3 regions of the Exiguobacterium sp. s145 genome follow, and region 2 is predicted to be linked to each of the others. Evidence: riboswitches for the same ligand, from Rfam matches in the RefSeq annotation. Region 2 holds a riboswitch; each other region holds the start of a gene.
What was found. A riboswitch is a leader RNA that binds a small molecule or an ion and turns the genes downstream of it on or off. The one in region 2 is predicted to bind S-adenosylmethionine.

Region 1: it holds a riboswitch for S-adenosylmethionine, as region 2 does, so the genes downstream of both, KNQ07_RS15430 (2,3-diketo-5-methylthiopentyl-1-phosphate enolase) here and metK (methionine adenosyltransferase) in region 2, are expected to answer to the same signal.
Region 3: it holds a riboswitch for S-adenosylmethionine, as region 2 does, so the genes downstream of both, KNQ07_RS13705 (LLM class flavin-dependent oxidoreductase) here and metK (methionine adenosyltransferase) in region 2, are expected to answer to the same signal.

What each region holds. Positions count from the first base shown of each region.
Region 1 is NZ_JACSMV010000030.1:8,636-10,902, reverse strand. Features, by position in the region: gene mtnK (S-methyl-5-thioribose kinase) at 1-512, opposite strand, end outside; SAM riboswitch class I at 591-693, opposite strand; SAM riboswitch class I at 901-1,002, shown strand; gene KNQ07_RS15430 (2,3-diketo-5-methylthiopentyl-1-phosphate enolase) at 1,083-2,267, shown strand, end outside.
Region 2 is NZ_JACSMV010000009.1:1,730-3,996, reverse strand. Features, by position in the region: gene pckA (phosphoenolpyruvate carboxykinase (ATP)) at 1-759, opposite strand, end outside; SAM riboswitch class I at 992-1,118, shown strand; gene metK (methionine adenosyltransferase) at 1,246-2,267, shown strand, end outside.
Region 3 is NZ_JACSMV010000022.1:30,516-32,782, reverse strand. Features, by position in the region: gene KNQ07_RS13715 (DUF2325 domain-containing protein) at 1-337, shown strand, start outside; gene KNQ07_RS13710 (DUF975 family protein) at 408-1,046, shown strand; SAM riboswitch class I at 1,155-1,260, shown strand; gene KNQ07_RS13705 (LLM class flavin-dependent oxidoreductase) at 1,333-2,267, shown strand, end outside.

The sequences.
Region 1 (2,267 bases), on a different contig from region 2:
AATTTTTCCGTGATATCACAGAGATCCGGATTATAGTAGTTACGCGCCACTTGTTTTTTTGCGACCGGTCCAAGTGCAAAATCCGATGTATAAAACAGCGTCCGCGCCAAATACGAACCGATGTGTTCCGCGAGCAACGGATACTCCTCCCCTTCAAGCAGTCCGCCCCGGACGATTGTCAGGTGCGACAAATCTTCCATCACTGTGAATGCTTCTTCTTTGCTCGCATGGTAGACATGCGGGACGAACGGAACGGCGACTTTCGCGAATTCTTTTAGGGCCGATTGTTCAATCCAGGCCCGTTCGAGCGACAGCGGCCAGCTTTCGCCGACGACTTTCGCATATGGTAACGCCTGCTTTAAAATCAGTCGTTTTTCTCCTGCCTGAATCCGGAAAACGAGATTTAAATTCCCGTCGCCGATTTCTTCTGCCGTCACCGGTTCATTGCCGATCAAACCAATTGTCCGGACCCGTTCAATCGCGTCCTGTACTGTAAATGCTTGATACCCCATTCTGTTTTCCTCCTTGGTGATCACACGAAAAAACGCCTCTTTTCGTCAAAGAAAAGAGGCGCGGCAGAATATTCCGTCCTCTTATCTCTCAGACGAATGTCTGTTGGATGTAGCACCGTGCCGGATGGTCGGTTGCTGCGGCGTCTTCGGGCCAATTCCCTCTGCCAACTCACGATAAGAGTCATATGTAGTTGTCGTGTGATTGATGTTGATTTGAATACTACGTGCGTTGCTAGCCGTCTGTCAATTCCATTTTTTAGTGAAGTGGCTTCAAAAACGGAACCGTCTATAGAAGAAGTATTTTCAAAAAAATAAATTTTCAAAATATAGTTTGACAAGTGACGAATCTCATGTAAAAATTGCAATTAGATTTCACAATTTCATCCAATTCTTATCAAGAGCAGACGGAGGGACGAGCCCTACGATGTCGCAGCAACCGACCACTTGGCACGGTGCTAATTCTTGCAGCTATTACGCTGACAGATAAGAGTCCACGCGCAATTTTTCATGGTCTCTTGTCATTGACGAGGGACCATTTTTGTATTCTTCAACAAGGGAGAGACAGTCGATATGACGTATATTACCGCAACCTACCAACTCGGAACGACGGATCAGTTACCAAAACGGGCAGAACAAATCGCGCTCGGTTTGACCGTTGGTTCGTGGACCGATTTAAATCATTTGGAACAACAGCAGCTTGAATCGTTCAAAGGACAAGTTGTTCATACGGAAGAACACGACGGAAAAGGCTACATCACGATCCGTTATCCGGAACACAACGTCTCCCGTGACTTTTCAGCAATCTTAACGACAGTCTTCGGCAAACTGTCGCTCGACGGACAAATCAAATTAACAGATTTACAGCTTCCGGCTTCATTCACCACTGACTTCCCCGGCGCCAAATTCGGCATCGAGGGCGTCCGTCAATTGATTCAAGTCCACGACCGTCCTCTGTTGATGAGCATCTTTAAAGGCGTCATCGGTCGGGACCTCACCTTTTTGCGGGAACAACTCGAAGCGCAGCTCGCGGGCGGCATCGATCTCGTCAAAGATGATGAGATTCTATACGACAATCCGTTGACACCGGCACTTGACCGGGCACGGATCGGACGTGAAGTCCTGAATGCCCATTATGAAAAAACCGGCAAACGGGCGCTTTACGCGATTACGTTGAGTGGTCCCGTCTTCGGCTTAAAGGATCAGGCGAAACGTTTGATCGAAGCCGGTGCGACCGCTTTCCTGCTCAATACGTTTACATATGGACTCGATGTCCTGCGCGAATTGGCGGCTGATCCGGACATTTCCGTTCCGATCTTTAATCATCCGGCCTTAAGCGGAGCCTTAATCGCAAGCCCCGAATACGGCATTGCAGCCCCTGTTTTACTAGGGACTTTACCGCGGCTGGCCGGTGCCGATTTGACGTTGTTCCCGTCGCCTTACGGAAACGTCGCCCTCGCCAAAGACTTGGCGCGCGGAATTGCCGTCGAAGCGACACGGATCGGAGAAACGAAGACGATTCTTCCGGTTCCCTCGGCAGGCATTCATCCCGGTCTCGTCGCTCAGCTCGTTCATGATTTCGGGACTGATTCCGTCATCAATGCCGGTGGCGGCGTTCACGGTCATCCGCAGGGCGCGGCGGCCGGTGTGCTCGCTTTCCGTCAGGCCCTCGACGCAGCACTTGCCGGTGAATCTTTGACGAGTGCCGCAACGCGGCAGGAAGAGCTTCGGGTCGCCCTCGACGCCTGGGGGATTACG
Region 2 (2,267 bases):
ACCGTGTTCATCGTCACCGATTAATTGGCGACTGTCATCAGCAGACAGCGTGGTCTTACCAGTTCCTGAGAGTCCGAAGAATAAGGCGACATCGCCGTCGTGTCCGACGTTTGCTGAACAGTGCATCGACAAGACTTCTTGTTGGGGTAAAAGATAGTTCATGACAGAGAAAATTGATTTTTTGATTTCTCCGGCATACTCCGTTCCGCCAATCAAGACGATCCGGTGTTCGAATGACATCGCGATGAAGGTCTCGGAGTTTGTGCCGTCAACCGCCGGATCCGCTTTAAAATGTGGTGCGTAGACGACCGTAAACGGTTCAAAGGCTGCAACCGTAGGATATTCACGTAAAAACAGCTGTTTCGCAAACAAATTATGCCAAGCATATTCGGTTACGACGCGCACTGGAAGGGTGAAATGCGTATCGGCACCAGCAGCAGCTTCTGTGTAGTAGAGTTGATCTGCTTCGTTCATATAACGAAGAACTTTTTGTAACAGTTGCTCGAATTTGTCCGACTCCATCGGTTGATTGACATGACCCCAATCGATATGCATCTCACATGAGTCATCACGGACGATGAACTTGTCTTTCGGTGAACGACCTGTAAATTTCCCCGTTTCTACAGACAAAGCACCATTTTCTGCAAGAACTCCTTCTTTGTTGCGAATTGCATGTTCGACTAGTTCAGCAACAGACAGTTGTTTGAACACATGCTCCTTCTTGAGTAGTTCTTCGATATTCAGGACCGTCATCGGCATCCTGACCCCACCTTTCCCCTACGTTGGTTTTGGCTCTACTATTAGTATGACACATTTATTATATATGACATACTAATGATAGAGCAATCATTTTCATGCGCTGATTTCTATTTATCTGGAAACGCTTTCAGCATTAACAGTTTAACATCTCTCCCGAAATTTTTCGACTAGAAATTAAAACGTTGCTTGACAGAGTGAGCACAAGTTTATATCATGTAATTCGTAACGGATACTCTTATTCTGAGCAGGTGGAGGGAACAAGGCCCGAAGAAACCCGGCAACCGTCTTATATTAATTTCATCATTAATGTAGGAAAAGGTGCTCTCCTGAAGCGAAGTAAACACTTCGAACGATAAGAGGGTAAAGGAAGAACGCACAACCTTTCCCTGACCATTTTTGGACATGGAAAGGTTTTTTTCATTTTACCGTCCCACTCAACTAGGGGAAATGAGTACACCGTCAAATTCTTTTTTGGGAGGGTCAAACATGACAAACCTTAATCGCCGACTGTTTACGTCGGAATCAGTAACAGAAGGTCACCCGGATAAAATCTGTGACCAGATTTCGGATTCAATTTTGGATGCAATTCTTGCAGCCGATCCAAACGCACGTGTTGCGGCAGAAACTTCTGTCACGACAGGACTCGTATTAGTAGCAGGAGAAATCACGACATCAACTTACGTGGATATCCCGAAAGTCGTTCGTGAAACGATTCGCGAAATTGGCTATACACGCGCTAAATACGGTTTCGATGCAGACACTTGTGCTGTATTGACATCAATCGATGAGCAGTCAGCAGACATCGCTCTCGGTGTTGACCAAGCGCTTGAAGCACGCGAAGGAAACATGTCAGATGAAGAAATCGATGCAATCGGAGCAGGAGACCAAGGTCTGATGTTCGGTTATGCAACGAAAGAAACACCTGAACTCATGCCACTTCCGATCTCACTTTCACACAAACTGGCTCGTCGTCTTGCAGAAGTTCGTAAAAACGGACAACTCGATTACCTCCGTCCGGATGGTAAGACGCAAGTCACGGTTGAATACAATGAGAACAATGAACCTGTTCGCGTTGATACAATCGTCATCTCAACACAACATGCAGAAGAAGTGACGCTTGAGCAAATCCAAGCTGATCTGAAAGAACATGTCATCGCACCGGTCATTCCGACTGAGTACATCGATGCCGATACAAAATTCTTCATCAACCCAACTGGTCGTTTCGTCATCGGCGGACCACAAGGTGATGCTGGATTAACAGGCCGTAAAATCATCGTTGATACGTATGGCGGATATGCACGTCACGGCGGTGGAGCTTTCTCTGGTAAAGATCCAACGAAAGTCGACCGTTCAGCTGCTTACGCAGCGCGTTACGTCGCGAAGAACCTCGTAGCTGCAGGTCTTGCAGACAAAGCGGAAGTTCAACTCGCGTACGCAATCGGTGTCGCACATCCGGTATCAATCGCGGTGGATACATTCGGTACAGGAAAACTTCCTGAAGCACAACT
Region 3 (2,267 bases), on a different contig from region 2:
ATCGTTCGAAGGCATGCGGCTCGTCATTGTCGGAAATGAACAGCAAGCTCCGGTCTACCGGACGTTTTTCGAAAAAACTGGAATCGAACTGATTCATCTGTCGGGTGACGCTCAATCTGCGAAGAAAATCGCCAGTCTTGCCAAAAAGACCGATGCGATCGTCGTCGTGACAAGCCGGGTATCCCATGCGGCTTCTGCACACGTCATCGCCCAGGCGAAAAAACATGACATCCCGTTTGCGATGGAACGACTGGATGGGCGGCGTTCTTTGTATACGGCATGCCAGCGCCAACTTGAAAAAGCCCGCTTAAATCAGTTGAAAACAGGAAAATCCTGAAAAAAGATGAAACTCCTCTCCTAATTAGCCGTAAATAGAGATAGAACTTATTTTGAGGAGGATCTTATTTATGTCATCACAATTAAAAAAATCAGCAAAGGAAGCATTAAGCGGTCGTTGGGGCTTTACGGTCTTGATGTTTTTATTATTCGCAATTCTGCAAGTCATTCCGGAACTGCTGTCGTCTGATTATGACGAACCTTTCCAAACGATTGACTTCCTCGGATTGATTGCAACGGTCTTATTAATCCCACTTGGTGCAGGATGGGTCTGGTTCTCACTTTCTATCGCACGGGGAGAACAAACAAAAATCAGTGATTTATTTGAGCCCTATAAATATTTCGTAAAAGTCGTCCTGCTTTCAATCGTCCAATTTATATTCTTGTTCCTATGGGCATTGTTATTGGTTGTACCGGCCATTATCAAATCATTTTCGTATATGTTGACTTACTACATTTTGCGGGATGAACCTTCGATTGGTGTATTGGAAGCAATCACCCGGTCACGTCAAATGATGGATGGACACAAAATGGAAGCTTTCCTGTTGATTCTATCTTTCATAGGCTGGTTTTTCCTTGGATTGATCACGATCGGAATCGGATTCTTGTGGATTATTCCTTACGTCAGCGTCACGCTTGCGAAATTCTACGACCGGATCCGCGGAGAAGAAGCACCTGGTGAACAATCAACGTTTGTAGCACCATATTAATGTGAGAAGAGGATGGGAGCCAAGCTCTCGTCCTTTTTTAATTCCGATTGGAAAACAAGGTTTAATGGTTGCTTTACTCTGCTAAAAAGTGTACGATAATTCCAATAATTCTTATCAAGAGAAGTCGAGGGAATGGCCCGAAGACACTTCAGCAACCCCGCGTGCAGCGGAAGGTGCTACTTCCTAAAAGGAATTTTTCCTTTGAAGATAAGAGCAGACATGATTAATCCGTCGCTCTTTTCGATTTTCGAGAAGCGCGATTTTTTTTATAAGGGGGACATAACGGATGGAGTATGGATTTTGGTTACCGATTTTTGGCGGGTGGTTACGAAATGTCGAGGACGAACAGATGCCGGCGACGTTCGACTATGCGAAACAGGTCGCGCAAACGGCAGAACGAATCGGGTTTTCGACGACACTGATTGCGGAATTAAACTTAAATGACATCAAAGGGCTTGAAGCACCAAGTCTTGAAGCCTGGACGACAGCAGCGGCGATTGCCGCAACGACGGAGCGTCTCGAAATCATGACAGCCGTCCGTCCGGGATTCCATAATCCGGCGACGACCGCGAAGATGGCAGCAAACATCGATCAACTCAGCAACGGGCGCTTTACGCTGAACGTCGTCTCCGCCTGGTGGGAAGAAGAAGCCCGGCAGTACAACGGGATCTTCACGGCTCACGACGAACGTTACGCCCGAACGGAAGAGTTTGTCACGATCATGAAAGGGTTATGGGCAGATGCTTCCCCGTACAGCTTTGACGGTAACTACTATACGCTCGAGAAGACACAACTACATCCAAAACCGGCGCAACGCCCGGGCATCAAATTGTATGCAGGTGGAGAAAGTGAAGCCGGCAAGCAAACCATCGTCAACCACTGTGATGCCTATGTCATGCACGGCGGAACGGTCGAAGAAGTGTCCGTCAAGATTGAAGACATGAAAAAACGCCGCCATGCGACGGGACAGACACCACTTGAAAGTTTTGGACTGGCAGCTTATATCATCTGCCGCGATACGGAAGAAGAGGCGGTGCGCGAGTGGCAACGGATTACGGATGTGAAGGAAGACAGTGCCGGGTACGCCGGGTATGATGACTTCGTCAGTAAATCGCAACTCGAACAACAGGTAAAACGGAATGACTATTCGGTCTCGAACCGCGGACTCCGTCCTGATTTAATTGGGACACCGGAACAGATTGCCGAGCGGATTCTTGCGTT